4 regions of the Bradyrhizobium sp. DOA1 genome follow, and region 2 is predicted to be linked to each of the others. Evidence: predicted binding sites of a transcription regulator. Region 2 holds the regulator's gene; each other region holds the start of a gene.

The links. The regulator LexA, encoded in region 2, represses DNA repair genes until DNA is damaged. The targets are predictions, from matches to a motif close to TGTTCNNNNTGTGTTCNG.
Region 1: a site for LexA is predicted at 3,958-3,975, ahead of SE91_RS14165 (single-stranded DNA-binding protein). Genes of this name have one in related genera too.
Region 3: a site for LexA is predicted at 5,605-5,622, ahead of recA (recombinase RecA). Genes of this name have one in related genera too.
Region 4: a site for LexA is predicted at 5,374-5,391, ahead of SE91_RS28960 (DNA recombination protein RmuC). Genes of this name have one in related genera too.

The regions. Positions count from the first base shown of each region.
Region 1 is NZ_JXJM01000001.1:2,973,176-2,980,772, forward strand. Features, by position in the region: gene uvrA (excinuclease ABC subunit UvrA) at 1-711, opposite strand, end outside; gene SE91_RS14150 (outer membrane protein) at 977-1,732, opposite strand; gene SE91_RS14155 (outer membrane protein) at 1,992-2,687, opposite strand; gene SE91_RS14160 (outer membrane protein) at 2,922-3,692, opposite strand; gene SE91_RS14165 (single-stranded DNA-binding protein) at 4,140-4,640, shown strand; gene SE91_RS14170 (low molecular weight protein tyrosine phosphatase family protein) at 4,657-4,986, opposite strand; gene SE91_RS14175 (DUF2306 domain-containing protein) at 5,145-5,543, shown strand; gene gyrA (DNA gyrase subunit A) at 5,735-7,597, shown strand, end outside.
Region 2 is NZ_JXJM01000001.1:2,867,570-2,875,166, reverse strand. Features, by position in the region: gene SE91_RS13655 (S41 family peptidase) at 1-153, opposite strand, end outside; gene SE91_RS13650 (alpha-hydroxy acid oxidase) at 443-1,576, shown strand; gene SE91_RS13645 (HAD-IA family hydrolase) at 1,592-2,215, shown strand; gene SE91_RS37625 (hypothetical protein) at 2,650-2,802, opposite strand; gene SE91_RS13630 (molybdopterin molybdotransferase MoeA) at 3,328-4,539, shown strand; gene lexA (transcriptional repressor LexA) at 4,717-5,418, shown strand; gene SE91_RS13620 (hypothetical protein) at 5,811-6,248, shown strand; gene SE91_RS37620 (hypothetical protein) at 6,463-6,675, shown strand; gene SE91_RS13615 (GAF domain-containing protein) at 6,727-7,410, shown strand; partial or broken gene SE91_RS13610 (ComEC/Rec2 family competence protein) at 7,420-7,597, opposite strand, start outside.
Region 3 is NZ_JXJM01000001.1:2,050,240-2,057,836, reverse strand. Features, by position in the region: gene gcvP (aminomethyl-transferring glycine dehydrogenase) at 1-2,197, shown strand, start outside; gene SE91_RS09600 (hypothetical protein) at 3,338-4,336, opposite strand; gene recA (recombinase RecA) at 4,442-5,530, opposite strand; gene SE91_RS09585 (hypothetical protein) at 6,064-6,252, shown strand; gene SE91_RS09580 (hypothetical protein) at 6,483-6,683, shown strand; gene SE91_RS36115 (hypothetical protein) at 6,832-6,999, shown strand.
Region 4 is NZ_JXJM01000001.1:6,258,963-6,266,559, reverse strand. Features, by position in the region: gene SE91_RS28985 (DNA polymerase III subunit gamma/tau) at 1-938, shown strand, start outside; gene SE91_RS28980 (YbaB/EbfC family nucleoid-associated protein) at 962-1,282, shown strand; gene recR (recombination mediator RecR) at 1,284-1,886, shown strand; gene SE91_RS28970 (hypothetical protein) at 1,975-2,406, shown strand; gene SE91_RS28965 (AmpG family muropeptide MFS transporter) at 2,577-3,938, opposite strand; gene SE91_RS28960 (DNA recombination protein RmuC) at 4,146-5,342, opposite strand; gene def (peptide deformylase) at 5,514-6,041, shown strand; gene fmt (methionyl-tRNA formyltransferase) at 6,180-7,103, shown strand; gene truA (tRNA pseudouridine(38-40) synthase TruA) at 7,222-7,597, shown strand, end outside.

The DNA.
Region 1 (7,597 bases), 110 kb from region 2:
GCTCTCGGCGAGGCGCTGGCCGATGTCGGCCCGCACCACGATGCGGTCGACCACGACGTCGATGTCGTGCGGAAATTTCTTGTCGAGGGTCGGCGCTTCCGCCAGCTCATGGAAGGTGCCGTCGATCTTGACGCGCTGAAAGCCCTTCTTGAGCCATTCGGCGAGCTCCTTACGGTACTCGCCCTTGCGGCCGCGCACGACCGGGGCGAGCAGATAGAGGCGGGTGCCCTCGGGCAGCGCCAGCACACGGTCGACCATCTGCGATACGGTCTGGCTCTCGATCGGCAGGCCCGTGGCCGGCGAATAGGGCACGCCGACGCGTGCCCAGAGCAGGCGCATGTAGTCGTAGATCTCGGTGACGGTGCCGACGGTGGAGCGCGGATTCTTCGACGTCGTCTTCTGCTCGATCGAGATCGCCGGCGACAGGCCGTCGATCTGGTCGACGTCGGGCTTCTGCATCATCTCCAGGAACTGGCGGGCATAGGCCGACAGCGATTCTACGTAGCGGCGCTGGCCTTCGGCGTAGATGGTGTCGAAGGCGAGCGAGGATTTGCCGGAGCCGGAGAGGCCGGTGAACACCACCAGCTTGTCGCGGGGAATCTCGACGTCGATGTTCTTGAGGTTGTGCTCGCGCGCACCGCGGATCGTAATTGCGCGCAGGCTCGAGCCCGCGTTCTGTTGTTGGCGCTTCGCCTTGATCACTTCGTCCATCCCGGTGGTCCCTTGGGAATCCCAAAGACGCGCGATCGCGCCAATGGTGAAGGCGCGCTTCGCCCGGAACCGGGATCGGCGCCGATGGGTATGTCAGCGAACGTAGGAAGAACGGGAGCAGATTTCCAGTGGCGTTTGCGAATCGTCAACGGAATGTTGGCGCGCTGGCGGCATCTGGCAGCAGGAGCTGCGGAACTGGGCTGCGAAAACAAAAAGGCCGGCGCGAGGCCGGCCTTTCGCGACGATGTGACGTCGGCGGCGAGGATCAGTACCTCGCAACCACCGGACCGCCGAAGGTGTAGTTGAGGCGAACCGTGGCCATGTCCACGTCATGCTTGATGCTGTCGGTACGGGTGGTCACGCCGAGGAAGGTAAAGGTCTCGTTGTGCCTGCCCATGAACAGGTGGTTGTATTCGACGCCGACCGACCAGTTCGGGGCGAAGCCGAATTCGATGCCGGTTCCGACGGAGCCGCCCCAACGCGTTTCGTTCGCGTTGTCGAGGGTGACGCCTGCAAAAGTGCCGCTGTACTTGCTGTGAGTGACGGCAGCGCCGCCCTTCACGTACCAGAGCACGTTGTTCCAGGCATAGCCGACCTGGCCGGTAAAGAGGCCAATGGCATCGATCTTGGTGTTGTTCACCAGCGGGGAGAGCGCGGCCGGGGAGCTCGTGTTCGAACCCTTCAGATCAGCCCAGTCGCCCTGAGCTTCGAGGCCGAACACCCAGTTGGCGGACTGCCAGCGATAACCGATCTGACCACCGACGATTGCGCCGGTCGCATTGTGACAACCCTCGGCCACGGCCGGGACGACGGCGATGAGGCCGAGACCGGTAAGATCCCAGCAATTGCGGCTCGAGGCACCGCCGGCGTTGGCGCCAATGTAAAAACCGCTCCAGTTGTAAATGGCCACCGGAGCAACCGGAGCCTTGGTGTAGGGGCGCGCCGCGAGATCGGCGGCCATGGCCGGAGCAAATGAGCTCAGTACAAGTAGGCTGGTCGAAGCGAAAAGAAGCTGTCTCATATCAACTCAATCCCCATTTTCTGCGTTGCCTTCCGTGCGGAGGGAAGGATTCGGACGCTAAGATCCGACAGATCGTACCTCAATTAAGCCGGAGGTTGTGTGCCCGAGAAGTCACAACATAAAGGGAAAGCGCGTCCTGATTTGGCAGTCTTATGCGTTAGGCCGGCACGCCAACAAACAAAAAGGCCGGCGCGAGGCCGGCCTTTCGTGACGATGTGACGTCGGTCGTCTGATCAGTACTTCAGCTCAGTACTTCAGCTCAGTACTTGGCGACGACCGGGCCGCCGAAGTGATAGTTCACGCCGACCTGGACGGTGTGGAGGTTGAGGGTGCCGGTGTTCACCGGAGCGCCCAGACCCGAGAAGTAGGTCTCGCCGCCGAGGCTGCGATAGAGATACTCGCCCTTGATCGACCACTGCGGAGCGAAGAAGGCCTCGACGCCGGCGCCAACGGTCCAGCCCGAATGCCACTTGCTGTCCGAGACGGTCACGCCAAGTGTGCTGACGCTGATCTTGTTGTCGATCCAGGCGTAACCGCCGGTGCCGTAGAACAGCACGTTGTTGACGGCCCAGCCGAGACGGCCGCGCACCGTGCCGAGCGCATCGATGCGAGAGCTCGTGGTCACGGGAACGAGCGCGCCGCCGATGAGGAAGGGAGTGGTGACCGAGGCGCTGACGTCAGCCCAGGAACCGTCAGCCTCGACGCCGAACACGACGTTGCCGGTCTGCCAATTGTAGCCGGCGGTGCCGCCGACGAAGCCACCCTTCATGCGCGGGTCGCCAGAGCCGCTTTCCCAAGCGCCGCCACCGACGATACCGAGGTAGAAGCCGGTCCAGTTGTAGACAGCGGCCGGAGCGATCGGAGCCTTGGTGTAGGGGCGGGCTGCCAGGTCAGCGGCTGACGCGGGAGCGGCGAGAGCGAACAAACAGGCCGAAGCCAACAAAACCTTTTTCATTTTCAACTTAATCCCAGTCCCAGTTTCTGTTGTTGCCTTCCGCGATCGGAAGGGCAGCGGACTCGATGGCCCAACTAACGCCGTGCTTACACCATTGAAGCCGCAAGTTGTGTCACTCAAAAGCCACAAGAGTCACAAAACGTCACAATGCTGGCTCATTGTGCCCGGACGGGCCGGCCCAGCAAAAAGGCCGGCGCGAGGCCGGCCTTTGATTTCCGAATAGTATCAAGGGTACTAGTACCTCGCGACGAGCGGGCCGCCCCAGCGATAGTTCACGCGGATGAGGGCGATGTCGACGTCCTGGCTGATGCGCTCGGAGCGAGTGACGACACCAAGCGGAGCGATCAGGAAATTGCCGGACCCAGTGAAGTTGAGGGTGCGGTCGCCGAGGAAGATGTGATTGTACTCAACGCCGAGCGACCAGTTCGGCGCAAATCCGAACTCGACGCCTGCGCCCACGGTGGCGCCCCAACGAGTCTCGCTGGCCCGGTCGAATTCGAGGCCGGTGACGACATCGTAGCTCCGGTAGCGATCACCGACGACGGCGCCGCCGCCCTTCACATACAGCAGGACGTTGTTCCAGGCGTAGCCGACCTGGCCGGTGATCAGTCCGAAGGCGTTGATCTTGGAGCGATCACGCAGGCCCGTTAGACCGCTGATATTGTCGCCGGAGAAGTCGGCCCAGTTGCCCTGGCCTTCGAGGCCGAATACCCAGTTCGTCGATTGCCAGCGATAGCCGACCTGGCCACCGACCGTGCCACCGACAGCGTTATGGCAGCCTTCGCCAACCAGAACGCCCGTCACCGGTGTCACGAAGTCCCAGCACTTGTGGCTGGTGCCGCCGCCGCCGTTGATGCCGATGTAGAAACCGCTCCAATCGTAGATGGCGGCGACCATCGGCGCCGGAGCCTTCGTGTAAGGACGCGCAGCCATGTCCGCCGCGCTTACGGGGGCCGACAGGCCCAACGCCACTGCACCGATTGCACTAAACAGGATCTTATTCATTGCAGTCTCCCCAGTTTCGTCCGCTTCTTGAAACGTCCCCGAAGCGGTTGATCAGGCGCGACGCCCATATGAATCCAAGTCCAAGGCAACCGTAGCCCAAGAACTAGGCAGAGTCCGTCTCCGAAATGCCACAGTCACGCGCCGTTTGATCGGATGTAACTCAATGAATGTTAGATGGTTTTTGCTGTTCACGGGAACCGGAAAAAGTTCCATCCGGCGCGACGCTCTTGCTCGGCACACCGGTCCGTATCGGCCCTCTCTTTGAGAGAACAAATCTGGAACGAACGGAAGGTCGATGCTATATGTGGGGATAACCTGAGGCGTGACGGGCTGATCGGCGCCCGCAAGCGGGCGGCGAGCGTATAGGCTCGCCTCAACACAGGTTGCAGGCCGCCACGGGGCGGGCTGGCCTTTGAGAATTCAGTGGCTTCGGAGTGGAGAACGGCGATGGCGGGAAGCGTCAACAAGGTCATTCTGGTTGGAAATCTCGGCAAGGATCCGGAAATCCGCCGCACCCAGGACGGGCGGCCGATCGCGAATTTGAGCATCGCGACCTCGGAGACCTGGCGCGACAAGAATAGCGGCGAGCGCAAGGAGAAGACCGAGTGGCATCGCGTCGTGATCTTCTCTGAGCCGCTTTGCAAGATCGTCGAACAGTATCTGAAGAAGGGCGCGAAGGTTTACATCGAGGGCGCGCTCCAGACCCGCAAGTACACCGACCAGAGCGGCGTCGAGAAGTATTCGACCGAGGTCGTGCTCCAGGGCTTCAACTCGACGCTGACGATGCTGGACGGCCGCGGCGGCGGCGGCGGCGGAGGCGGCAGCTTCGGCGACGAGCAGGGCGGCGATTTCGGCTCCTCCGGTCCGGTCAGTAGCGCGCCGCGCCGTCCCGTTGCCGCCGGCGGTGGCGGCCGCAACAGCGACATGGACGACGATATCCCGTTCTGAGGCTGGGGAGAGCCGGCTAGTCCCGGCGCAGATAGCGGCCAACTCTGTTTTCAAGGATCTGCACCAAGACTGGATCCATGAATTCAAAGTCGTCTGGAATGTCGAGGCAGATGACCCGCTTTTTGTTCAAGCTGGCGCGGAATTTCCGGTTCAACTTGTTTCGGTGGGTCTTCTCCATGACGAAGATGAGATCGGCCCACTCGATCTGTTCGGCGGACAGCAAGACGTCCGCGCCGTTCGAAATGCCGGCCGAGTCGGTCTCGATGCCCGGCCACGTCGAGAACACCTGTTCGGCTGTAGGGCTGCGGAGGCGATTGGCGCTGCAGACGAAAAGAATGTTGGTCACTTTACCGCTCTCGTCGATGATCGATCAGGCGTTCGTGGGAACGATCGGTTGATGCTTCTCAAGAAGGCTTCCCAAGGTTCTTGCTACATAAATACCGTTCGTTGATCGATGGAATCGACCACGTTCCCGTCTGACGCTGGATGGCGGGAAGCTGCTGCATGAGTCTTGCGCCGTTGCTTGATGCTGCTCCGGCGATCCCGCTGCATGCCTTTGCCGCGATGGGCGCGTTCGTCCTCGGGATCATCCAGCTCACCGCCCCCAAGGGCACGCTGCCGCATCGGGTTCTGGGCTGGGTCTGGGTGGTGCTGATGCTTGTCGTGGCGCTCAGCTCGTTCTGGATCCACGAGATCCGTCTGGTTGGTCCGTGGAGCCCGATCCATCTGCTCTCGACCTTCGCCTTGGTGATGCTGGTATCGGGTGTGACGGCTGCGAGAGCTCACAATGTTCGTCGTCACAAGATCACGATGACCTCGATCTTCTTCGGCGCACTTGTCATTGCCGGCTTGTTCACCTTCATGCCCGGCCGGATCATGCACGCGGTGGTTTTCGGGCCGTAGCGACGGCCGGGATTCGCTCTCCCGCGCAGGGGGTGGCGACGTCCGAGGGCCATCCTGAAGTGACCTCCCGCCACCCAGTTAAGTGCATGAAAAAACGAACGGAAAAAGCGCTTCCAGAGACCCGCCAAGGGTGGTTATCGGGGGTGTGATGCGCTATATGATTCCCAGATAAAACCTCACCGGATTTCCCCTTGGCTGACGACGACAACAAGCCCGGCGACCAGCCGGCGCAACCCTCGGACATTCGCCCCGTCTCCATCCTCGACGAGATGAAGAAGTCCTATCTCGATTACGCCATGAGCGTGATCGTGTCGCGCGCGCTGCCCGATGCGCGCGACGGCCTCAAGCCGGTACATCGGCGCATCCTGTTCTCGATGAACGAACAGGGCTTCACGCCCGACAAGAAGCACAAGAAGTCCGCCGGTATCGTCGGTGACGTCATGGGTAAATACCACCCGCATGGCGACCAGGCGATCTACGACGCGCTGGTGCGCATGGCGCAGGACTTCTCGATGCGCGCGCTGCTGGTGGATGGGCAGGGCAATTTCGGCTCGGTCGACGGCGATCCGGCGGCGGCCATGCGCTACACCGAATCCCGCCTGACCAAGATCGCGCTGAAGCTGCTCGAGGACATCGACAGCGACACTGTCGACTTCCAGGACAATTACGACGGTTCGGAGAAGGAGCCGGTGGTCCTGCCGGCGCGTTTTCCGAACCTGCTGGTCAACGGCGCCGGCGGCATCGCCGTCGGCATGGCGACCAACATCCCGCCGCACAATCTCGGCGAGGTGATCGACGCCTGCGTTGCGCTGATCGACAACCCGTCCCTGACCATCGACGAGCTCATCAACATCATCCCGGGTCCGGATTTCCCGACCGGTGGCATCATCCTCGGACGCCAGGGCATCCGCAGCGCCTATCACCTCGGCCGCGGCTCCATCGTGATGCGCGGCAAGGTCACGTTCGAGACGATCCGCAAGGAGCGCGAGGCGATCGTCATCACCGAGATCCCGTATCAGGTGAACAAGGCCACGATGGTCGAGCGCATCGCCGAGCTCTACAAGGAAAAGAAGATCGAGGGCATCTCCGATCTGCGCGATGAATCCGACCGCGACGGCTACCGCGTCGTCGTCGAGCTCAAGCGTGACGCCGTGCCCGACGTTGTGCTGAACCAGCTCTACAAGTTCACACCGCTACAGACGAGCTTCGGCGTCAACGCGGTCGCGCTCGACAGCGGGCGGCCGCAGACGATGAACCTGAAGGACATGCTGACGATCTTCGTCGGCTTCCGCGAGCAGGTCGTCACCCGCCGGACCAAGTACAAGCTGCGCAAGGCGCGCGAGCGCGCGCACGAGCAGGTCGGCCTTGCGATTGCAGTCGCCAATATCGACGAGATCATCAAGGTGATCCGCACCTCGCCGACACCGGCCGCGGCGCGCGACACCCTGATGACGCGCGACTGGCCCGCGCGTGACGTCGAGGATATCATCACGCTGATCGACGACCCGCGCCACCGCATCAACGAGGACGGCACGATCCGCCTGTCGCTGGACCAGGCCAGGGCGATCCTCGAGCTGCGTCTTGCACGCCTCACCGCGCTCGGCCGTGACGAGATTGGCGGCGATCTGTCGAAGCTCGCCGGCGAGATCGGCGAGTATCTCGAGATCCTGCGCTCGCGTGCCCGCATCCTCGACATCATCAAGACCGAGCTTGCCGAGGTGAAGGCCGAGTTCGCCACCCCGCGCCGCACCGTGATCATGGAGCAGGAAGGCGAGGTCGAGGACGAGGACCTGATCCAGCGCGAGGACATGGTCGTCACCGTCTCCCATGCCGGCTACGTCAAGCGCGTGCCGCTGTCGGCCTACCGCGCGCAGCGCCGCGGCGGCAAGGGCCGCGCCGGCATGCAGACCCGGGACGAAGATTTCGTCAGCCGGCTGTTCGTGGCCTCCACGCACACGCCGGTGCTGTTCTTCTCCTCGCGCGGCCAGGTCTACAAGGAAAAGGTCTGGCGCCTGCCGATGGCTGCACCGAATGCGCGCGGCAAGGCGCTGATC
Region 2 (7,597 bases):
GAACACCGCGCCGAACAGATTGAGCTGGGAATAGGCGTCGTCCGCGCTCGCTGCCGCTCGTGCCGCCCATACGCCGCCGTGGGGACTGGCTACCAGAAGGGTCAGACACGCTCCGGTGAGCGCGCCCAGGGGGAACAGCAGGGTTTTCCGCATGGAGAGATAGCCTTTTTCTTGGGGCTGGTGGCGCCATGCAAATGGCGATCCAGCCGCTTCTCACAATATCATTCTGGTTTCTTCAAGGCCCGGAACGCCACTCCGGCGGTACACCGCAAAAATCCCTTCGTTGGGGCCTAAACTTTTGGCAACGTTCAAGGACCATCGCACGGTCGACCAGTTCGGCCGACGGGCCGACGCCTTGCAGCTATGCGATTTTAGGATGGTTTTGGAGGGCCGGACGCGATAGGCGATGGCGATAAGACTTCAAATTCCCGGGAGGACAACAATGAACGACGCGCCCCGCATCCGGCCGGAACGGAACGTCGAACTCGGCGCCAGCAACGAGCCGTTCCAGAACCTGCACGAATTCGTCAGGAAGGCGCGTGCCAACCTCAACCAGAACGCCTGGGACTACATCGTCGGCGCCGCCGAGACCGAGACCACGATGCGCCGCAACCGGATGGCGCTGGACGAGATCGCCTTTCGCCCGCGCGTGCTGCGGGACGTTCGCAAGGTCGACGGCTCCGTCGAGCAGCTCGGCCGCAGGATGCGTTTGCCGGTGGTGCTCGCCCCCGTCGGCGCGCTGGAGATCTTCGATCCCGATGGCGCGGCGAGCGTCGCGCGCGCCGCCGGCAGCTTCGGTGCGGCGCACATGCTGAGCTCGGTGTCGGAGCCCGGCCTCGAGAAGACCGCGGAGGCCGCGCCCGACGCGCTGCGGCTCTACCAGCTTTATGTCCGCGGCGACGATGCTTTCGTCGCCGATGTCGTCAGCCGCTCCGAGAAGAACGGCTACGCGGCGTTCTGCCTGACCGTCGACACCGCCCATTACAGCCGTCGCGAACGTGACATCGCCAAGCGCTATGTTCGCGAGAGCCGCCTGCGCGCGACCGGCGGCGACTACCAGAAGGGCCTGGAATGGCGGACGGTGAAGATGATCAAGGACAAGTTCAGGATCCCGCTGATCCTGAAGGGCATCGCCACCGCCGAGGACGCCCAAATCGCGGTCGATCACGGTGTCGAGTGGATCTACGTCTCCAACCATGGCGGCCGTCAGCTCGATCATGGCCGCGGCGCCATGCACGTGCTGCCTGAAATCGTCGAGGCCGTGAAAGGCCGTGCCAAGATCATGGTCGATGGCGGCTTCTGCCGCGGCACCGACATCGTCAAGGCCATCGCGGCAGGAGCCGACCTCGTCGGCATCGGCCGGCTGCAATGCTGGGCTCTGGCGGCCGCCGGCGAAGCCGGCGTGCTACGCATGCTGGAGCTGCTGGAGGACGAAGTGTTGCGCTGCCTGGGTCTCTTGGGGGCCGCCTCCTTCGCCGAGGTCGAAAAATCCTGCCTGCATCCGGCGGCCGCAACCAATGCGCCGAGCGTGTTCAGCGCGTTCCCGCTGTTCGACCACGACCCCTATCGATACTGACGGTGAAAGGACCCAATGAATTCGCTCTCTCCCGGCAGCGCCGATGCGCTCCTGTTCGATCTCGGACGCGTGGTGATCGACATCGATTTCTCCAAGGCAATCGCCTGCTGGGCGGGACATGCCGGCTGCCAGCCCGAGGCCATCGTCGCGCGCTACGTGCGTGACGAGGCCTACCGGCTGCACGAGGTCGGCAAGATCAGCGACGAGGATTATTTCCAATCGTTGCGGTCATCGCTCGGGATCGGCATTTCGGATGCGCAGTTCCTGGAGGGCTGGAACGCGATCTTCGCCGGCGAGATGCCTGACATTGCCGAGCTGTTGCCGCGCGCGGCCAAGCAGATGCCGATCTATGCCTTCTCCAACACCAACCGGCCGCATATCGACTATTTCTCGAAGGAATATGCCGGCGTGCTCGGCCATTTCCGCGAGCTCTATTTGTCGTCCAGCATCGGCCTGCGCAAACCGGATGCGGAGGCGTTCGACCATGTCGTGGCGGCGATCGGCGTGCCAGCTAGCCGAATCGTGTTCTTCGACGATCTTGCCGAGAACGTCGATGGGGCGCGGGCTTACGGCCTGACCTGCGTGCACGTGACCTCGCCCATGGATGTCGGGAACGCGCTCAGGGCGCTGGGAATTTAATCCGTCCCGCGGACTGGCCGAGATCGACCGGAGCGCTCGGGAACTATTTCTGCCGAGGGCGAGGAACCAAATTCCTCTGTATATTTTTATACAAAGTTCCGGGAACGAATGCCCGCTTCAGGACTCATGAGTCCGTTGGGACTTCTACATCGGACTTATCGTCGTGTTGGGCAAAACCTATCTTACCAAGCAGGCCTCTCTGCTGATGAAATTCGCCAGAACTACCTCGGATTCTGACCTCTCCGCCAAGCTGATCAGCAAGGCAGCCGACCTGAAATCGCAGGCCGACCCGCTGCCCGATACGGATCAGGGTCCCCACGCCCCGGACGTCAGTCCGAGCGAGCCGACGCGGAGTTGACCCATGCTGGCCGTGGCGCTCGTTCTTCTCGTGCTTACCATGGCCATCCTGGTGCCGGTCTGCCTCGCCTTCCGGATCATGCCTCGGAGAATTTGAGCCGCCTTAGGCCGTCCGAGTGCTCGCGCGCCTGTGCGGGATGCTGAATGGTGAGAATGACGACTTCACCAGCCTCTTCGTCGAGCGTGTAATAAATCAAATAGGGGTATCGCCGGGTTACCAGCTTGCGCACGCCCTCTACCTTCTGCGGTCTTCCAAGTCGCGGAAAACGGACGAGATTCTGAAGCGATTCAAGATTGCAGCGCGCACACGCAATGCGGCTTGCGGACTTTGCTCCCTGACATATTCGGCAATGCAATCAGATCTTGCGCGGCCCGTGGCGTGTATCGGAGCTTCATCGCTCGAAGCGGCGGAACGCAGCTTCAACCTCGACGTCAGACGCAAACTGCCGGAGCTTCGCCTGTGCGAGTCCCTCGAGGATCGCCGACAGATGCGCGGCATCGATTTCCTCGGGCTCTCCCGCATCGCCGGTCAAAGCCAGCATTGCGCGCGCGATCTCGTCCTGATCATCGGCAGGGAGCTGCCGCACGGCGTGAAGAGCCTTTTCGAGCAATTTTGTCATCGACAAAAGATAAGCCCAAGTTGCGCCGAAAGGAAGCGCGTCTTTCTCACTCCATTGAGACCTCTTTTGCGTCGATCCTCTCACTGGGCTAAAACCTTACCGATCGTGTCCTTTGATTTGTTGCGGAGTTCACCCGTGGCCCTGATGCCGGTTTCCGACGCGCTTGCCGCGGTGCTGGCGGGTGCCGAGCCGCTGCCTGACGAGATGGCCGCGCTCGATGCGGCCTTCCACCGCGTGCTCGCCCGCGACGTCGCAGCGCGGCGCACGCAGCCGCCGGAAGCCATGTCGGCGATGGATGGCTATGCCGTGCGCGCGACCGATGCGGCAGCGATCAATTCCAAGCTCACGGTCATCGGCGAGGTTGCAGCAGGCCGGCCATTTGCCGGATCCGTTGGTACCGGTGAAGCGGTGCGGATCTTCACCGGCGGCGTCATTCCCGCCGGTGCCGACGCGGTCGTGATTCAGGAGGACACCGTCGTCGACGGCAAGCACGTGACGGTCAAGGAAGCCGCCATTACCGGGCGGCACATTCGCCCCGCAGGCGTCGACTTCTCCGAGGGCGACGTGCTGCTGCGCAAGGGGGCCCGCCTCACCGAGCGCGATCTGGCGCTCGCCGCCGCCATGAATCACCCGCAGCTTGCCGTTTGCCGTCGTCCGAAGGTCGCGATTCTCGCCACCGGCGACGAGCTTGTGTTACCCGGCTCGACGCCCGGCCACGGCCAGATCGTCTATTCCAACGGCTATGCCCTGCACGCGCTCGCCCGCAGCGAGGGCGCCGAGACCATCGACCTCGGCATTGCCGCCGACACGCTCGGGTCCACCGCCGCCGGCATCCGCCGCGCGCGCGAGAGCGGCGCCGACATCCTGGTCACGACAGGCGGAGCCTCTGTCGGCGACCACGATCTGGTGCAGCAAGCCCTTCGCGACGAAGGCATCGCGATGGCGTTCTGGAAGATCGCAATGCGCCCGGGCAAGCCGATGATGCACGGACGCCTGGGGGCGATGCGCGTGATCGGCCTGCCTGGCAATCCGGTTTCGTCCTATGTCTGCGCCTTCCTGTTCATGGTGCCGTTGATTCGCGCCCTGTCGGGCCGATCCGAGATTCATCATCGCCACAAGCGCGCCGTGCTCGGCAAGGACGTCGGCGCAAACGACATGCGCGCGGATTATCTTCGCGCGAGGCTGGAGGAGCGCGATGACGGCGCGCTCGTCGCTATTCCCGTCAACCACCAGGATTCCTCGCTGCTTGCAAATCTTGCTGCGGCACAGGCACTTCTCGTGCGCGCGCCGTTCGCCCCCAGGGCCGAAGCCGGCACGCCTTGCGAGGTGCTGCGCCTGCCCGCCTGAACGCATCCCCCACACGCGTTCCGCGAACTTTGCGGCGTTCACGGTAAATTAAGCAGTTGCGGAACATGTATCGAACATATAGTGTCCGTTCATGATTTGTTTCGAGGATGTAGCGGTTCGCCGCTCCAATACAGCGTCTCGGAATCGAACGACATCAACCGGGGGACTTTGGTCGAGATGTTAACGCGCAAACAATACGAGCTTCTGCGGTTCATCAGCGAACGTCTGAAGGAAAGCGGCGTGCCGCCCTCCTTCGACGAGATGAAGGATGCGCTCGACCTGCGCTCGAAGTCAGGCATCCATCGCCTGATCACCGCGCTCGAGGAGCGCGGCTTCATCCGCCGCCTGCCCAACCGCGCCCGCGCCATCGAGGTGATCAAGCTGCCCGAGCTCCAGGCCGCTGCCGGCAACCGCCGCGGCTTCACGCCGAGCGTGATCGAGGGCAATCTCGGCAAGATCCGTGCGAGCTCCAGCCCGCCCGCGGACGAGGGTGAGCGTCCGGTTGCCGTGCCCGTGATGGGCCGCATCGCAGCCGGCACGCCGATCGAGGCGCTGCAGACCCGCAGTCACACCATCAGCGTCCCGCCGGACATGCTCGGCTCCGGCGAACATTATGCGCTCGAAGTGCGCGGCGATTCGATGGTCGAGGCCGGCATCCTCGACGGCGACATGGCGCTGATCCAGCGCAACGAGAGCGCCGATACCGGCGACATCGTCGTGGCGCTGATCGACGACGAGGAAGCGACGCTCAAGCGCTTCCGCCGCCGCGGTGCCTCGATCGCGCTCGAGCCCGCCAACGCCGCCTACGAGGTGCGCATCCTGCCGCCCAACCGGGTGAAGATTCAGGGCAAGCTGATCGGGCTGTACCGCAAGTACTGACCGCCCGGCGGTCATTCGATACCGATGATCCCGATTGGAGCGGATGCGTCCGCTCCGGCTGGGCAGTCTTTCCGGACTTGCGCAGATTGTCCGGCCCTCATTCAGCACGACACACTCTGCGTGTCGCGGCCAAGCGCTCATCGCGTTTGAGCTCGAAAGATCGAGCAGACAAGGATTGCTCACCGCTCGCGGCCACAGGCGTTCGTGGTCCCCGAATGCGCTGAAATGAGCTTTGTTCCTAGTGAATCCGAAAAAGATAATGTGATCGCGTCTCGCGAACGTCAGCCGCAGATTCGCCTACAACCGAGCAGAGCGTTACGTGCTTCCACTCTGATAGAGGCTTGCGCCTCCGAAAGAGGCGCGGGTTGCTATCTTCGCATGAGGAGCACCCGATGTGTGACTACAGCCTGCATGCCGTTGCATCGCGTCCCGCCGAAGTCGGCGAGACGATCGTCTCCACGACGTTCCGCGGCACCTCGACGCGCGGCTTTGCTTCCGCGGCAGATCCGACCGTGGCCGTCTGCCTGTTGCCGGGAACGGAGCTCGCCTTCGCCGACAACGTGCGTTACGACAATCGCTGGATCTGGACGCGCACCATCAACTCCCGCGTCGGCAAGTTCGGCAAGATCGATCCGCACATTCCCGATCGCCATCACGACGCGATCGAATTTCCTGATGGCAAATACGTGCTGGTGACGCAGCTCGTCGAAGGCCAGCGCGCAACGGTGCTGCAACTGCCCGTGACGCAGCCGGTCAGCGAGCGCGAGCACAAGCCGCAGATCATCGCAGACAGCCGCCCGAGCCCAACGCCCCGCCTGCCGATCGGCTGATGCGCCGTCCCGGCCGTCCAGGTCGGAGACCAGAATTGAAATTGCCATTCGCCGGCCGCGGCCGGCGACATGGAGCGGTTTGGCGTTCGCGACATCCAACCAGCCGACCGAGTGCCCTTCCCCTTGCGCACGAAGTTTGGGCCGCCGTGCCTGAATTTTGAACGTCCGCTCCGCCGTCAAATGACCGATGCTGTCGGGGCCTGAGACAGCGGATATGGTCGATGAAAGCCTTCATACGCGTCGTCGAACTCTGGGTGCCCGATCGCACGCGCATGCGGCTGGAATTCGGCGGGGCCTCTACGGTGAAGGGCTGTCCGCGTTCAAGGCCGTGAGTGAGGATCTGCGCTTCGGTTATGACGAGGGGTTGCCCGGCAAAGCGTGGGCCAGCGGCCATCCGGTGATCCTCACCAAATTCGCCAACTCCTAATTCAAGCGGACCGATCAGGCGCTCGCAGCGGGCCTCACATGCGGCGTCGCGGTGCCGGTCTTCGCCGGCGAATTCCTGCAGGCCGTGATGGTGCTGTTCTGCGGCGATGACGAAGCGCATGTCGGGGCGCTCGAGCTCTGGCACAACGACCCCGATGTCTCCCACGAGATGCGGCTTGTCGACGGTTACTATGGCACCGCCGACATGTTCGAATTCAACTCCCGCCACACCAGATTCCCGCACGGCTTCGGCCTGCCCGGACGCACCTGGAAGGCCGGCCTGCCGCTGATCATCAAGGACCTGCACAACGCCAAGAGTTTTCTGCGCTGGGAAGAAGCCGCCGAAATCGGGATCAATCTCGGCGTTGGCGTGCCCTACCGCACCGGCGCCGACCAGAGCTGGGTGCTGACCTTCCTCTCCGCACAGGCCACCCCGATCGCACGGCGCTTCGAGATCTGGGTCCCAAACGAGGCTCGCTCTGCGTTGGTCTTCCGCGCCGGCGATTGCAGCGGGCAGACCGACCTTGCGGGACTCTATGCGACGACATCAATCGCCAGGAGCGACGGGAGCATCGGGGGCGCCTGGGCCACGGGCATGCCCGCGATTAGCGATGATCTCGCACATGACGGCTCGATCGCGGCTGCAGAGGCCCGCGCAGCCGGGCTAAGCCAGATGGTGGCCCTGCCGGTCATCGGCAGCGCCGGTCTAGACGCCGTGCTGGCTTGGTATCTGTAGCGCATCTGCTCAATCGTCAGCCTGCAGGTCGGTCTCTGCCGGCGTTGCGTCCCGGCTCCGGGGCGCTGCCGTCTTCGGAACAAGGCTGCCGTCGAAATCGCCCTCGCCGGCGCCGGCCGGCAACCAGGGCCGGCTTGTGCCTCTGGCCCTCACGGTCTGAACTGAAAACCCGTCGCCACGCTGCGTC
Region 3 (7,597 bases), 820 kb from region 2:
TGCGGTGCGCGACTTGCGGCCTGCGATCGCGACGCTGAAGGCCAAGGGTGCGCTCGCGATCGTCGCGGCCGACCTGCTCGCCTTGACGCTGCTTGCTTCGCCCGGCGAGTTGGGCGCCGACATCGCGATCGGATCGGCGCAGCGCTTTGGCGTGCCGATGGGTTATGGCGGTCCGCACGCGGCCTATATGGCGGTGCGCGATGCGCTGAAGCGCTCGCTGCCGGGCCGCATCGTCGGCCTTTCCGTGGATTCCCGCGGCGCGCCGGCCTATCGCCTCGCGCTGCAGACCCGCGAGCAGCACATCCGCCGCGAGAAGGCGACCTCCAACATCTGCACCGCGCAGGTGCTGCTCGCCGTGATTGCCTCGATGTATGCGGTGTATCACGGCCCCGAGGGCCTGACGCAGATCGCGCGCAACGTCCACCGCCGCACCGCCGTGCTCGCGAGCGGCCTGCGCAAGCTCGGCTTCGCGCCGAAGTCCGACAGCTTCTTCGACACGCTCAGCGTCGATGCCGGCGCGGGGCGTGCCGAGATCATCGCGCGCGCATCAGCCGAGAAGATCAATCTCGGCGTCAGTGACACGGCGCTTCGCATCGCACTCGACGAGACCACGACGGCGGCGACGGTGGAAGCGGTCTGGCGCGCCTTCGGCGGCACACTCGCCTATGCCGAGATCGACGCCGAGACGCGCGAGGCACTGCCGGACGGCTTGAAGCGCACCACCGCCTTCCTCACCCATCCCGTGTTCCACGCGCATCGCTCCGAGACCGAGATGCTGCGCTACATGCGCAAGCTCAGCGATCGCGACCTCGCGCTCGATCGCGCGATGATTCCGCTGGGATCCTGCACGATGAAGCTGAACGCGACCACCGAGATGATGCCGCTGACCTGGCCGGAATTCGGCTCGCTGCATCCGTTCGTGCCGCGCGAGCAGGCCGCCGGCTATCACGCGCTGTTCGCGCGGCTGGAAAAATGGCTGTGCGACATCACCGGCTATGACGCGATCTCGCTGCAGCCCAATTCCGGCGCACAGGGCGAATATGCCGGGCTGCTCGCGATCCGCGGCTATCATGCCGCGCGCGGCGAGAGCCACCGCAAGATCTGCCTGATCCCCTCCTCCGCCCACGGCACCAACCCGGCCTCGGCCGCGATGGTCGGCATGGACGTGGTGGTGGTCGCCTGCGAGAAGAACGGCGATGTCGACGTCAATGATCTGCGCGTCAAGGCGGAGAAGCATTCGAACGATCTCGCCGCGGTCATGATCACCTATCCCTCGACGCATGGCGTGTTCGAGGAGCACATCCGCGAGATCTGCGACATCGTGCACAGCCATGGCGGCCAGGTCTATCTCGACGGTGCCAACCTCAACGCGCAGGTCGGCCTGTCGAGGCCCGGCGATTACGGCGCCGACGTCAGCCATCTCAATTTGCACAAGACCTTCTGCATTCCGCATGGCGGCGGCGGCCCCGGCATGGGCCCGATCGGCGTGAAGGCGCATCTCGCCCCGTTCCTGCCGGGCCATCCGGCAACGCAAGCAGACGCGCCCGTGGGTCCCGTCTCCGCCGCGCCGTTCGGATCGGCTTCGATCCTCACCATCTCCTACATCTACATCCTGATGATGGGCGGCGAAGGCTTGAAGCGCGCCACCGAGATCGCGATCCTCAACGCCAATTACATCGCAGCGCGCCTCGATCCGCATTTCCCCGTGCTCTACAAGAACGCCAGGGGGCGCGTCGCGCATGAATGCATCGTCGATCCGCGCCCGCTGAAGACGACGTCGGGCGTGACCGTCGACGACATCGCCAAGCGACTGATCGATTACGGCTTCCACGCGCCGACCATGAGCTTCCCGGTGCCGGGCACGCTGATGATCGAGCCGACCGAGTCGGAATCCAAGGCCGAGCTGGACCGCTTCTGCGACGCCATGATCGCGATCCGGAAGGAGATCGCCGAGGTCGAGGCCGGCCGTTTCAAGATCGAAGCCTCGCCCCTGCGCCACGCCCCACACACCGTGCACGACATTGCGGATGATGATTGGAATCGCGCCTACACCCGCAGCGAAGGCTGCTTCCCCGCGGGCACATCGCGCACCGACAAATATTGGAGCCCGGTGGGGCGTGTGGACAACGTCTACGGCGACCGTAATCTCGTGTGCTCCTGCCCGCCGGTGAGCGATTACGCAGAAGCCGCGGAGTAAGCTTTGTAGGATGGCTAGAGCGCAGCGAACCCATCACTGCGCTCGCTTGCGCGCAAGAAAAGCTATGGGTTTCGCTGCGCTCTACCCATCCTACGGCACTGAGCGTAAATCTATGGCGCAACCAGCGAACGGCTTTCGCGATCCCATCGCCAGAGCTTCTCGTGGTCAGTTCGGTGCCGCCCCACCAGCGATAGATCCGGTTGTGGCGCCACATATCGTCCTCACGCGCAAAAATGGAACGACCGAGTTCGGTCAGCGTGACCTTCCACTCGCTCCTGCCGAAGTAGCGATCCTCATTGTTGAACGCCGGATCGCCCAACAAGATCGGCGGCGCCGAATATGCCCCCAGTTCGAGCAAGGCTTCGCGCGCGTCGTCTTCGTCGAACACGTCGCGGAGCCAACACGCCTCGGTGACGCGTCTTGGGTCGGTGTGCCCATCGTTCACAAAGTCCAGAATATCCATTTCGCTGGCACCTAGGCCCGTCACGTTGTCCGGAAGCTCTTCAAGCAACGCGATGAGCGCCGGCCGAAGTCTCGGCAGGATCGTCAGATCCGTCATCAGAAGATCGAAACATGGCTTTGGCGTTTCAGCCCGATAGGCTTGCCAGGCGCGGCGTGCCAAGACCAAATGATTTTCGGTCACCTTGAAGGCCGCCAGCTTCCATTTTGCGACAGATTCGGGAGGGTAGCGCGCAACATGGTCATCCGTGTGCACCAGACTGAGCTTCGTCGTAATCTCCTTGTAGGGGCGAAGCAAGTCCAGCAGCCAGACCAGCACAAGCTGATCGTTTGGTCGAGGATCGACCCATATTTCAATTGAGTCGAACTTCGAACATAGCTCGAAGAAACCGATATCACGCGTTCCGAACCCCTCCAGCGAGCCACGACAAGCGTCATCGAGCCAATGATCGCCGGAATTGCCATGCTTTGCCGATCGGCGCTCCAGCCCCATCAGAAGCTGTTCGTCGGAAGGCAATTTCCTCCACACGAAGCGTGGATAGAACCCAAGCACGACATTCGCTTGGCACGACTGGCGAAGAAGGTCTTCGTCAAGATGGTTCGTGGCTAAGATCAAATGGGACACGGTCGCCTCTCAAAAATTGATACGCAATACAGGAACGCTGAGAGCATGCGTACGCCTCACTCAGGCGCGATCAACGCGCGGCTCTCGGCGTCCCATCGCCAAAGCCGTTCGCTGGTGAGAAGCGTGCCACCCCAACAGCGGCGAATCGTATTATGGCGCCGGAAGTCCTCTTCTCCCGCCAGCGCCGCCGTCCCGAAATCGGTGAGCGACAAGCGGGACCGCTTGTATTGCGCGAAACGGCGAGCATCGTCATGCATGTCGAGCGTGAATGGCCCCTCCTCCAACCCGGCTACGGCCGGTACTGGACATCGCGCGAGCCCATCGAGCAGGGTTCCGACTTCCCAATAATCGTACACGCGCCGCTCGTTGCGCTTCTCTTGACCGGGGAAGACGTCAAAGGGCTGCACATTCCCTGGTGAGATCAACTCGAGCATTCGCGTCTCAGTCGCTGCAAGACCGGTAGTCCTGCTCGGAAGCTCATCGAGCAGGTCGAGGGCACACCGTTCAAGCTGCGGAAGCAAACTCAAATCCGATTTGAGAAGGTCGAACCAAGCCTGCGGCGTCGACGCGCGATAGGCCCGCCACGCACGCGCCGCCAGTTCGACGTGTTCTTGCGTGACCTTAACGATCGGCGGGTTCAGCTCGGTAAGCCGCTCCGGCTCGGCGCCACCAACGGCCAAGTCCAGGTAACATATCGCGAGTTTGGAGACTGCCGCTCCCTTGCTGCCGCAATGGTCGAGCAGCCAAAGCAAAACCAATTGTGCGTTTGGCTCTGGCCCGACCCACAGTTCGGCTAGATCACATTCCGACAGCAGGTCGATCAGTCCACGGTCTTTCAATCTCGACTCTTCGAGACGCCACGACGGCGTGTCGTCCAGCCAATGAAGGCCTCGAGGCTGAATCCTACGCGGGGTAAAGAATGCCTCCAGCTCCTCCTCGGACGGCAACGGCCCCCAGACAAGCCGGTGCTCGATGGCGATGACGAGATCGGCGAGCCCAGCGCGTTGCAAGGCGCCGGCAGCGGACGAATCTGTTGTCAGAATCAGGCGCTTCACCGGAATCACTTGTCTCGCTCAGCGATCAACGAAACGGGCGCCGCAGACGTCGGCAACTCAACGTCCTCAGCGCCCGCTCCTCGCGAAAAATTTTCGCGCTAAGTCTTACTCGTCCGCAGGCTCCTCGCCGTCGGCGTCGCTCTCGGGCGTGCCGGCCAGGATCTGCTCGGAGATCAGGCCGGAGTTCTGGCGGATCGAGGTCTCGATCTTGGCGGTAATGTCCGGGTTGGCCTTCAGGAACGCTTTCGAATTCTCGCGGCCCTGACCCAGGCGCTGGCTGTCATAGGAGAACCAGGCGCCGGACTTCTCGACGATGCCGGCCTTGACGCCGAGATCGAGGATCTCGCCCATCTTGGAGACGCCCTCGCCGTACATGATGTCGAACTCGACCTGCTTGAAGGGCGGTGCCAGCTTGTTCTTCACCACCTTGACGCGCGTGGTGTTGCCGACGACTTCGTCGCGCTCCTTGATCGCGCCGATGCGGCGGATGTCGAGGCGGACGGAGGCGTAGAACTTCAACGCGTTGCCGCCGGTGGTGGTCTCGGGCGAGCCGTACATCACGCCGATCTTCATGCGGATCTGGTTGATGAAGATCACCATGGTGTTGGACTTGTTGATGGACGCCGTCAGCTTGCGCAGCGCCTGGCTCATCAATCGCGCCTGCAGACCCGGCAGCGCATCGCCCATCTCGCCTTCGAGCTCGGCCTTCGGCACCAGCGCTGCGACCGAATCGACCACCAGCACGTCCACCGCACCCGAGCGCACCAGCGTGTCGCAGATTTCCAGCGCCTGCTCGCCGGTGTCGGGCTGCGAGATCAGGAGCTCGTCGATGTTGACGCCCAGCTTGCGGGCATAGACCGGGTCGAGCGCGTGCTCGGCGTCGATGAAGGCGCAGATGCCGCCCTTCTTCTGCGCTTCCGCCACCGTATGCAGCGCCAGCGTCGTCTTGCCCGATGATTCCGGCCCGTAGATCTCGACGATGCGCCCCTTGGGCAGGCCGCCGATGCCGAGCGCGATATCGAGACCAAGCGAGCCCGAGGACACCGCCTCGATGTCCATGGAGCGGTCGTTCTTGCCGAGCTTCATCACCGAGCCCTTGCCGAACTGGCGCTCGATCTGAGAGAGCGCGGCGGCCAGGGCTTTACTCTTGTCCATGGAAGATCCTTCGACGATACGCAGGGCAGTGGCGGACATTGGGTCGTGCTCCTTATGGCGAGGATTCGGGTGCGGGACAAACGATTGGGGCAGCGGGTCGTCGATAAAATCAATGTACCCTATTTGTTCTAGGTTCGCAATATGTTCTTTGCAGATTGGGGGGGCTGTGTCCTAAGTTGATTTTTGAAGTGTCCTGGTTTCGATTTAGGATCCCCGCGATGACTAAGCCGCCCCGAGACTTGCGGACGATGTTTCCGCCTCCGCTAACTAGCGACCAAGTGGGGGTGCTTCAGGCTTTGCGAGGTGGCGCGGAAGACGCCGATCTTCCGGATTGGATGGTGGAAGATTGCTTGGCGCTTGGAATTCTTGAAGAGAGTCGCCCCGGCTTCTATCGGATCACGGACATTGGCCGTGCCGCCTTGGAAATAGAACTAACCCGGGAGTAAGGCCGCCTCAGTTGGCGGCCTCCGGACAGCACCAGAGCCCTCGCCGCACAGCACTTTGAAAAGCTCGGGCTTATGTGCTACAGAAAGTAACGCTACACACCGTCTCACTTGCCCCGGGAGAAACAGATGAGGTCAATCGCCACGATCGTTCTCGCGCTGTCCGTGCTCGCCGGCTCGCCATCGGTGCAGGCGCAGTCGGCGAACACGCCGACATCCGCGGCGCCGAAAGCCGGTGCCAAAATCACCAAGAAGTCTCAGCTGCACGACGGCTGCCACAGCCGGTACGCCCAGATGCTGGGCAAGCCCTGCCACTGACATTGCTGGCTCAATCTCCAGAGGCCGCCGCGGTTGGCGGCCTCGAGTTGAGGACCTTCGGAGCCTGGCCTCAAATGGCCAACAATCGTCGATCTCCGTGCGTGTACAACTGAACAGACCCGAATTCGTTTCTGAACCCTAATGCACCATCACCGCACGAATCCTGGCGACGACCGGTGACGAGAACGCCAATCGCGCTCCCGCCTTCCTCCGATGGAAATGAGCGCGTCATGTTCAGGCGACGGCGATTCAAGCAGCAGCTGACCCTCCAGGATCGGCTGGCCGCATGGGCGAAGCAGGTCGAGGAGCAGGCCTCCAGGCTGCCGCCTGGCCCCGAGCGAGACGCCCTGCTCAAGAAGGCACGACGAGCCGACATCGCCAATCATCTGCATGATTGGGTCAAGTCTCCCGGGCTGCAGCCGCCGAAATAGCGGTGCGTTCTCATTCGCCGTGAAGCTGATGCGCATCAAAGACGCGCGGCCTGCGCGCCGTCATAATTCCGCAATCCTACGGCACTGAACCTTTTCGCGGCCTGCGGCCTTCTGTCGGGATGGGACCGCAACTCTGGGGATCTCTGTCATGACCGAAAACACGCAGCCCGGCGCCATCAGGCGCAACCCCCTGCTCGAGGCCGCGCAGGAGGAAATGCTCAAGTTCGAGCGCAGGGAAAACGCATTCCGCAAGAAGGATCGCGACGAGCGCGCCGCCGAGCTCCGGCTGCCCCTGGACGAGATCAAGGTCCATTAAGCCGGCCGGGGTGGTCGTCCGGACCCGTCTGGGCTGCCGCCAACCCCAAGCCCGCGCTCTCGGGAACCAGCATGGTCCCGGTATGGCTCATGCGCGATTAAGGTATCGAAGTACCTTGATTAACTCATTGATTCCATGACTGAATCCCCTGGCGCTCTACTGTGCATGGGGTTGTTTTCGCCCTTTTTTGGCGATGGCGGCGCGAGCGCGCCTACCGTGCCGACCCTACAGCAGCGCCAACAGCACGAGGCCGATGACCAGCACGACGAAGCCAGCCGCCGTCGCGGCGGCGAATGACCGCTCTACGTTATCCATGATGCACCCCATCGCCGCCGCGCCACGTTTCCCCCATGGCTGCGCCGGACGATCCGGAATCTTGCCGACCGATGTGTCGCCAGTCGTGCGGCCGGATGTCGAAATTGGGACCGGCCAGGGGCCAGTCTGAGGCCTCGCGATCCCTGCCATTTGCTGCGTCCCCGTCAGGCGCATGTAAGCCGGAACGCCTAATATCGCGGTGCCCGATGGACCAACACCGGGCCTCCATACTCAACCGAGGACCCCGCTCTCCCCGAGCGGGGTTTTCTGTTTGCGGGCATGG
Region 4 (7,597 bases), 3.4 Mb from region 2:
CCGATCCGGTCGTGGTGCTCTCGGACCTCGCCGAATTCGTCAATTTCGTCACCCGGGTGAAGGTCATTCCGGCGGTTGCCGACAACGTCGCCTATGGCGAGACCGAGCGGGTTCGCGCGCGGGACTTCGCCTCGAAGATCTCCATGCGGGTGCTGTCGCGGATGTGGCAGATGCTGCTCAAGGGCATCACCGAGGTACAGGCCGCAACGCGCCCCGCCGCCGCGGCCGAGATGGTTTTGGTGCGTATCGCCTACGTGGCCGATCTGCCGACGCCGGACGAAGCCATCAGGATGCTGGAACAGAACGGCGGCGGCTCGCAGGTCGTGAACGGCGGGGGAGCTGCGCGCAGCGCGCCGGGTGCGCCGATGGCTTCTGCGCCGCCGGTCACGTCTGCGCCCGTTCGTATGCCGACGTCATCGCCGTCTTCCTTCGGTGGTGGCGCACGGCCGCAGATGGCTGCCCCCGCGCCGGCCCCGCAAGGCGCCACGCCGCAGCTGCGCATCACGAGTTTCACCCAGCTCGTCGCGCTCGCAGGCCAGAAGCGCGACATCATGACCAAGAGCGCGCTCGAAGGCGACATGCGCCTGGTCCGTTTCGAGGAGGGCCGGCTGGAAGTCGCGCTCGAGCCCAACGCCTCCAAGACCATGATCTCGGAGCTTGCGAGGAAATTCGAGCTGTGGACCGGCCGCCGCTGGACCGTGATCGTCTCCAACGAACAAGGCCAGCCGACGCTGCGCTCGGTGAACCAGGCGGCGAAGCAGGAGCATGCCCGCACCGCCGAGGCCGATCCGCGCGTGCAGGAGGTGCTGTCGCGTTTCCCCGGCGCGAAAGTCGTCGAGGTCCGCAGGCTTGCCCCCGAGACGCCGGAAACCAATATTAACGCCGACTATGGCAGTGACGATCCACCGGCCGGTTTCGACGGCGACGACGATCTCTGAGCCTCTTTCAAGGACATCGAGCTATGGCTGATTTTCTCGGCATGATGAAGCAGGCGGCGCAGCTGCAATCCAGGATGCAGGAGATGCAGGACCAGCTCTCGAGCGTCGAGGTCGAGGGCATTTCCGGCGGCGGCCTCGTCGCCGTGCGCATGACCGCCAAGATGGACGTCAAGAGCATCAATATCGATCCCTCGCTGATGAAGGCTGAAGAGCGCGAGGTGCTGGAAGACCTGCTCGTTACCGCGCTTGCGGATGCCCGCCGCAAGGCGGAAACGGCGGTGCAGGAGAAGATGCAGTCGCTCACGGGCGGGCTCGGCCTGCCGCCGGGGTTGTTCGGCCAGTAAGATGGGCGCGGTTGCAGGTCCTGAAATCGAGCGGCTGGTCCAGCTGCTCGCGCGGCTGCCGGGCCTTGGTCCCCGTTCGGCGCGGCGCGCGGCGCTGCACCTGATCAAGAAGCGCGAAGCGCTGATGATGCCGCTGTCGTCGGCGCTCCAGGTTGCGCTCGACAAGGTCGAGGTCTGCAAGACCTGCGGCAACATCGACACGCAAAACCCCTGCACCGTCTGCACCGATCCGAAGCGCGATCCCTCCATCATCGTCGTCGTCGCCGACGTCGCCGACCTCTGGGCGCTGGAGCGCGCCAATGCCACCCAGGGGCGCTATCATGTGCTGGGCGCGACATTGTCGCCGCTCGACGGCGTCGGCCCGCAGGACCTCACGATCGACGCGCTGGTGGCGCGTGCCCATGACCAGCAGGTGCATGAGATCATCCTGGCCCTCAATGCGACGGTGGACGGCCAGACTACGGCGCACTACATCACCGACTTGCTTCAGGACGCCAACGTGAAGGTGACGCGCCTCGCCCACGGGGTTCCCGTCGGCGGCGAGCTTGATTATCTCGATGAAGGTACGCTATCGGCTGCGATGCGGCAGCGCACCCTGTTCTAGAGCGTTTTCGAGCGAAGTGGATACCGGTTCGTGTGAAGAAAACGCGTCAAAGCAAGAATTCCCATCCAGACTTTACGGAACGGACGACATGACGAAACTTTTCGCCACACGCTCGGCTTTGGTCGCGACGATGATGATTCTGGTGACCCCGGCCATTTCCGCGCAGCAGGGCGATGAGACGCCGCCGTCCAAGCCCGGCAAGCCGATCAACACCGGCGACGTCCTGTCGGGCGAGCTGAACGCGATGAAGGTGCGCGACGTCAAGAACGGCAAGCGCGTCGCCACCTATCAGATCACGTCCGAGCCGCGCCGGCTGCCGCCGCCGAACGGGCTGTGCAATCTCGAGACCGGCCCCGAGACCTTCCAGCTCGTCACCTCCAGCGACGCGCAGGCCACGCAGCTGAAATCCTTCGTCGGCAAGGAGATCTCGGTCAAGGTCGACGAGATCGCCTGCGCCAGCGACGCCGGCCAGATGAGCGAGGCCGTGATCACGAAGTGGAGCCTGATCAAGAAGCAGTAGGGGGCGCTCTCTCCGACTCCGGTGTCATCGCCCGCGAAGGCGGGCGATCCAGTACGCCGCAGCTTCACGGTCAATCACAACTGTCTCGGAATACTGGATGCCCCGCCGGAGCCTGTCATCGGGCTCGCCGTAGGCGAGACCCGGTGGCGCGGCATGACAGCAAGTGTGGGCTACACCCGCACCGGCCCCAGCGCTTCGAAATGCCCGCGCTTCTGCAAATACGCCAGCAGCATCAAGCTCGGGATGGCGACGAGGACGGAGATCGCGAAGAACATCGGCCAGCCCGTCTCTTTCGCGAGGTACCCCGCGCCTGACGACAAATAGGTGCGTCCCACAGCGGCGAGCGCGGTCAGCAGCGCATATTGGGTCGCGGTATGCAGCGGGTTCTGGCACAGCGCCGAGAGATAGGCGACGAAGATCACGGTGCCGATGGCGTTGCAGAAATTGTCGGAGGTGATGGCCAGGGTTAGCGCCCATTCGTTGACGCCGACAAGCGCAAGCCACGAAAACGACAAATTGGACATCGCCTGCACGATGCCGCCGATCCACAGGCTGGTTGCGAGCGAATAGCGCCGGGCCACGAAGCCGCCGGCAAAACCGCCCGCCAATGTCGCGATGATACCGACTCCCTTGACGATCACGGCGTAGTCGTTGCGCGTGAAGCCGATATCGATCACGAACGGCACGGTCATGTTGCCGGAAAACGCGTCGGTGAATTTGAACAGCACGACAAAGGCAAGCGCGGTCCATGCCTCCTTTCGCTGCAAGAACTCTGAGAACGCGCCCAGCGCGGCATGGAACACCCGCGTGAGGGCGCCATCGTCCCGCGTGACGGCCTCGGCGCGCTGCGATTGTGCCGGCTCGGTGGCGGCCAGTGCAGTCACCGTGCCGATCAGCACCATGGCCGCCATCACCACATAGCCCCACATCCAGGCGGCGCCACGCGGGACGACCGCCTCGAAACCGGTGACGATGAACAAGGCGCCCGCAGTCGATACCAACATGCCGATGCGGTAAGCCGCGACATAGGCGGCCATGCCGGCGGCCTGCTCGCTCTCGGGCAGGCTCTCGACGCGGAAGGCGTCGACGACGATGTCCTGGGTCGAGGACATGGTCGCGACCAGGAGTGCGCCAAGCGCGACGAACAGCGGCGAGCGCGCCGGATCGGTCAGGGCCAACAGCAGAATAGCGCCGATCAGCAGCAGCTGCGAAAACACCAGCCAGCCACGGCGACGTCCGAAGGCACGGGTGAAGAGCGGGACATGCAGCGCATCGACCAGCGGCGCCCACAGGAATTTGAGCGTGTACGGCGTTCCAACCAGCGCGAACAGCCCGATCGTTCCGAGATCGACCCCGGCCTCGGCCATCCAGACCAGCAGCGTCGATCCCGACAGCGCCAGCGGCAGCCCCGAGGAGAAGCCGAGGAACAGCACGATTAGCACCCGCGGCTGCAGGTAAACGGCAAGGCTGTCGCGCCAGGAGGGCGCAGGCGCGGAAGCCGCGGCGGAGGAGGTCGCGTCGGGTGCGGTCATGAGGGGGTGTTAGCAGATTCTGGCGGAAAAGACTGTTGCGAGCTCAGTGGGGCGGATGCTCTCTCCACCCTCTCGATGTCATCGTCCGCGAAGGCGGACGATTCAGTACTCCGCGGCGTCTCGACTCAATCACACGGGCTGCGGAATACTGGATGCCCCGCCTTCGCGGGGCATGACAGTCATGGGGCATGACGGTGTGCCCTAATTTCACTCCCCGGCCTGGAGCTTCCTTGGAAACAGCTCCGCCGCCCCCGTCGCCACCAGACGCGGGCCTTCCGCATCGCTCTTGCTGAAATCGAGTTCTTCTATCCGTCCTGCGCGCTTCTCGATCTTGTCGGCGGAGATCAGCACCTGGCGGACGTCCTCGTTGACGTCGGAAAAATGCTTCTGCAGCTTCAGTACGCGGTCGCGCAGGCGGCCGAGGTCGTCGCCGAGCTTGATCACCTCGGTGCGAATCTGGTCGGCGGCATCGCGCATGCGCGCGTCCTTCATGATCTGCTGCATCACCTGGATCGCGAGCATCAGCAGAGAGGGCGATACCAGCACGACGCGGGCGCGATAGGCCTTCTGGATCACGTCGTCGAAACCGTCATGGATCTCGGCGTAGACCGATTCCGACGGCACGAACATCAGCGCCATCTCCTGGGTCTCGCCGGCGACGAGATATTTCTCGGCAATGTCGCTGACGTGCTTCATCACGTCGCCGCGCAGCCGCTGCGTGGCGATGCGCTTCTCCTCGTCGGTGCGGGCGTCGTGCAGCGCCGTCATCGCCTCCAGCGGAAATTTCGCGTCGATGCAGAGCGGGCGCTGGTCCGGCAGGAACACGACGCAGTCCGGCCGCTTTCCGGTCGAAAGCGTGAACTGGAACTCGTAGGAGCCTTTCGGCAGTCCGTCCTGCACGATCGCCTCCATCCGCGCCTGGCCGAAGGCGCCGCGCGACTGCTTGTTGGCGAGCACGTCGCGCAAGGTCGTCACCTGCGTGGTGAGGTCGGTGAGGTTCTTGTGCGCGCTGTCGATGATGCCGAGCCGCTCGTGCAGCGCGCGCAGGCTCTCCATGGTGTTGCGGGTGGAGTGCTCCATGGATTGGCCGACGCGGTGCGTCACCGAGTCCAGCCGCTCGTTGAGCCCCCGCGCCATCTCGGCCTGACGCCCCGCCAGCGCTTGTGTCATGGCATCGACCCGGCCCGAGGATTCGCTCTGGGCTCGCAGCACTTCGCTGAGCCGTTCCTCGAGCTCGTCGGCCCGGATCGCGTGCGCCATGGCGAGTTCCGCGCCGCGCCGCCCGGAGCGCGCGATCACCACGGCGATGACTACCAGCAGGATGAGGACCAGGGCACCGAAGCCGATCAGCGCGTCGATCGTGCGCACCGGCCAGTCGCCAGCCGTGAAAATGATCTCGTTCATGCCTGCCCTTCTAGCCGATTCGCACGCGAACGCGAACGAAGAGGGAACGATGACGGTTAACGAGGCACTAATTTTTATGGTTAATGGAGCCCGAAGATTTATGGTTAGCGGAGGGTTAACGGAGTTCCTCGCTGGATTGACCGCATCCGGCGCGCAGCTTAAATCGCGGCCATGGCCCTCAGAGAAATCATCATCCTGCCCGACAAGCAGCTGCGCCTGGTCTCCAAGCCGATCGAGAAGGTCACGCCGGAGATCCGCAAGCTTGCCGACGACATGTTCGAGACCATGTACGACGCGCCCGGCATCGGCCTTGCTGCGATCCAGGTCGCGCAGCCGCTGCGGCTGATCACCATGGACCTCGCCAAGCGCGACGAGGACGGCGAGACCAGGCACCAGCCCCGCGTCTTCATCAATCCGGAGATCATCGCCTCCTCCGAGGAGCTGTCCACTTACGAGGAAGGCTGCCTGTCGATTCCCGAATATTACGAGGAGGTCGAGCGTCCCGCGAAGGTGCGCGTGCGTTTCCTCGACCTCGACGGCAAGGTGCACGAGGAGGACGCCGAAGGCCTCTACGCCACCTGCATCCAGCACGAGATCGACCATCTCAACGGCGTCCTGTTCGTCGACTATCTGTCGAAGCTTAAGCGCGACCGCGTGATGAAGAAGTTTGAGAAGGCCGCTAAGCGCGCGGGCGAGTAGGGCCCGGCTCTCTCAACTCGTCATGGCCGGGCTTGACCCGGCCATCCACGCCTTGCTTGCTTTGTCGCCAAGTCCGTGGATGCCCGGGACAAGCCCGGGCATGACGGAGAATCAGAACTCTCACCGAATGCAGCCCCGATGCCCCTCCGCCTGATCTTCATGGGCACGCCCGATTTCTCCGTGCCGACGCTGCTCGAGCTGGTCGCGCATGGCCACGAGATCGTAGCCGTCTACACCCGCGCGCCGAAGCCCGGTGGCCGCCGCGGCCTGCAATTGCAGCCGACGCCGGTCGAGGACGCCGCGCGAAAGCTCGGTGTTCCCGTGCTGACGCCGAAGACGTTGAAGACGCCGGAAGCGCTCGATGAGTTTCGTGCGTTCGATGCCGATGCGGCCGTCGTCGTCGCCTACGGCATGATCCTGCCGCAGGCGATCCTCGATGCGCCCAAGCTCGGCTGCTACAATCTGCATGCCTCGCTCTTGCCGCGCTGGCGCGGTGCCGCGCCCATCAACCGCGCCATCATGGCCGGCGATGCCGAGAGCGGCGTGATGGTGATGAAGATGGACGTCGGCTTGGATACCGGCGACGTCGCCATGGCCGAGCGTCTTGCGATCACGGACACCATGACCGCGGCTGACCTGCACGACCGTCTCTCCCGGTTGGGGGCCGATCTCACGGTGCGCGCGATGGCCGCGCTCGGACGCGGCGGGCTCCAACTCAAAAAGCAGAGCCAGGACGGAGTCACCTATGCCGCCAAGATCGACAAGGCCGAGGCGCGGATCGACTGGAGCAAGCCCGCGCGCGCCGTGCTGCGCCACATCCACGGCTTGTCGCCGTTCCCCGGCGCCTGGGCGGAGCTTGACAATGCGCGCGTCAAAATCCTGCGCTGCGAGCCCGCGAAAGGCGCGGGCGCGCCGGGCGAAGTGCTCGACGACCACCTCACCATCGCCTGCGGCGAGGGCGCCATCCGCATCATCGAGCTGCAGCGCGAAGGCAAGGCCCGCATGCAGGCCGCGGATTTTTTGCGTGGCGTGCCGCTGAAGGCGGGAGCTAAATTCCACTGACGCTGTCATACCCCGCGAAGGCGGGGTATCCAGTACGCCGAGGCTTCTCGGCAACCGGATGGGCTGCGGACTACTGGATTGCCCGCCTTCGCGGGCAATGACAGCGAAACTGGATACAATGCCCCGCTACAAGCTCACGATTGAATATGACGGCGCGCCCTTCTGCGGCTGGCAGGTGCAGGAGTCGCTGCCCTCGGTGCAGGGCGCCTTGGAAGCCGCCGTCAAGGCGATGACCGGCGCCGATCTGCGCGTGCACGGCGCCGGCCGCACCGACGCCGGTGTGCATGCGCGCGGCCAGGTCGCGCATGTCGACGTCGAGAAGCCATTTCCGCCGGGCCGGTTTCGCGACGGGCTGAACGCGCATCTGCGGCCGCATCCGGTCGCGGTGCTCGAGGCCGAGATCGTCCCCGAGACCTTCGAGGCGCGCTTCTCGGCCATCAAGCGCCACTACCGCTATCGCATCGTCAACACCCGCGCCAATCTCGCCCTCGACA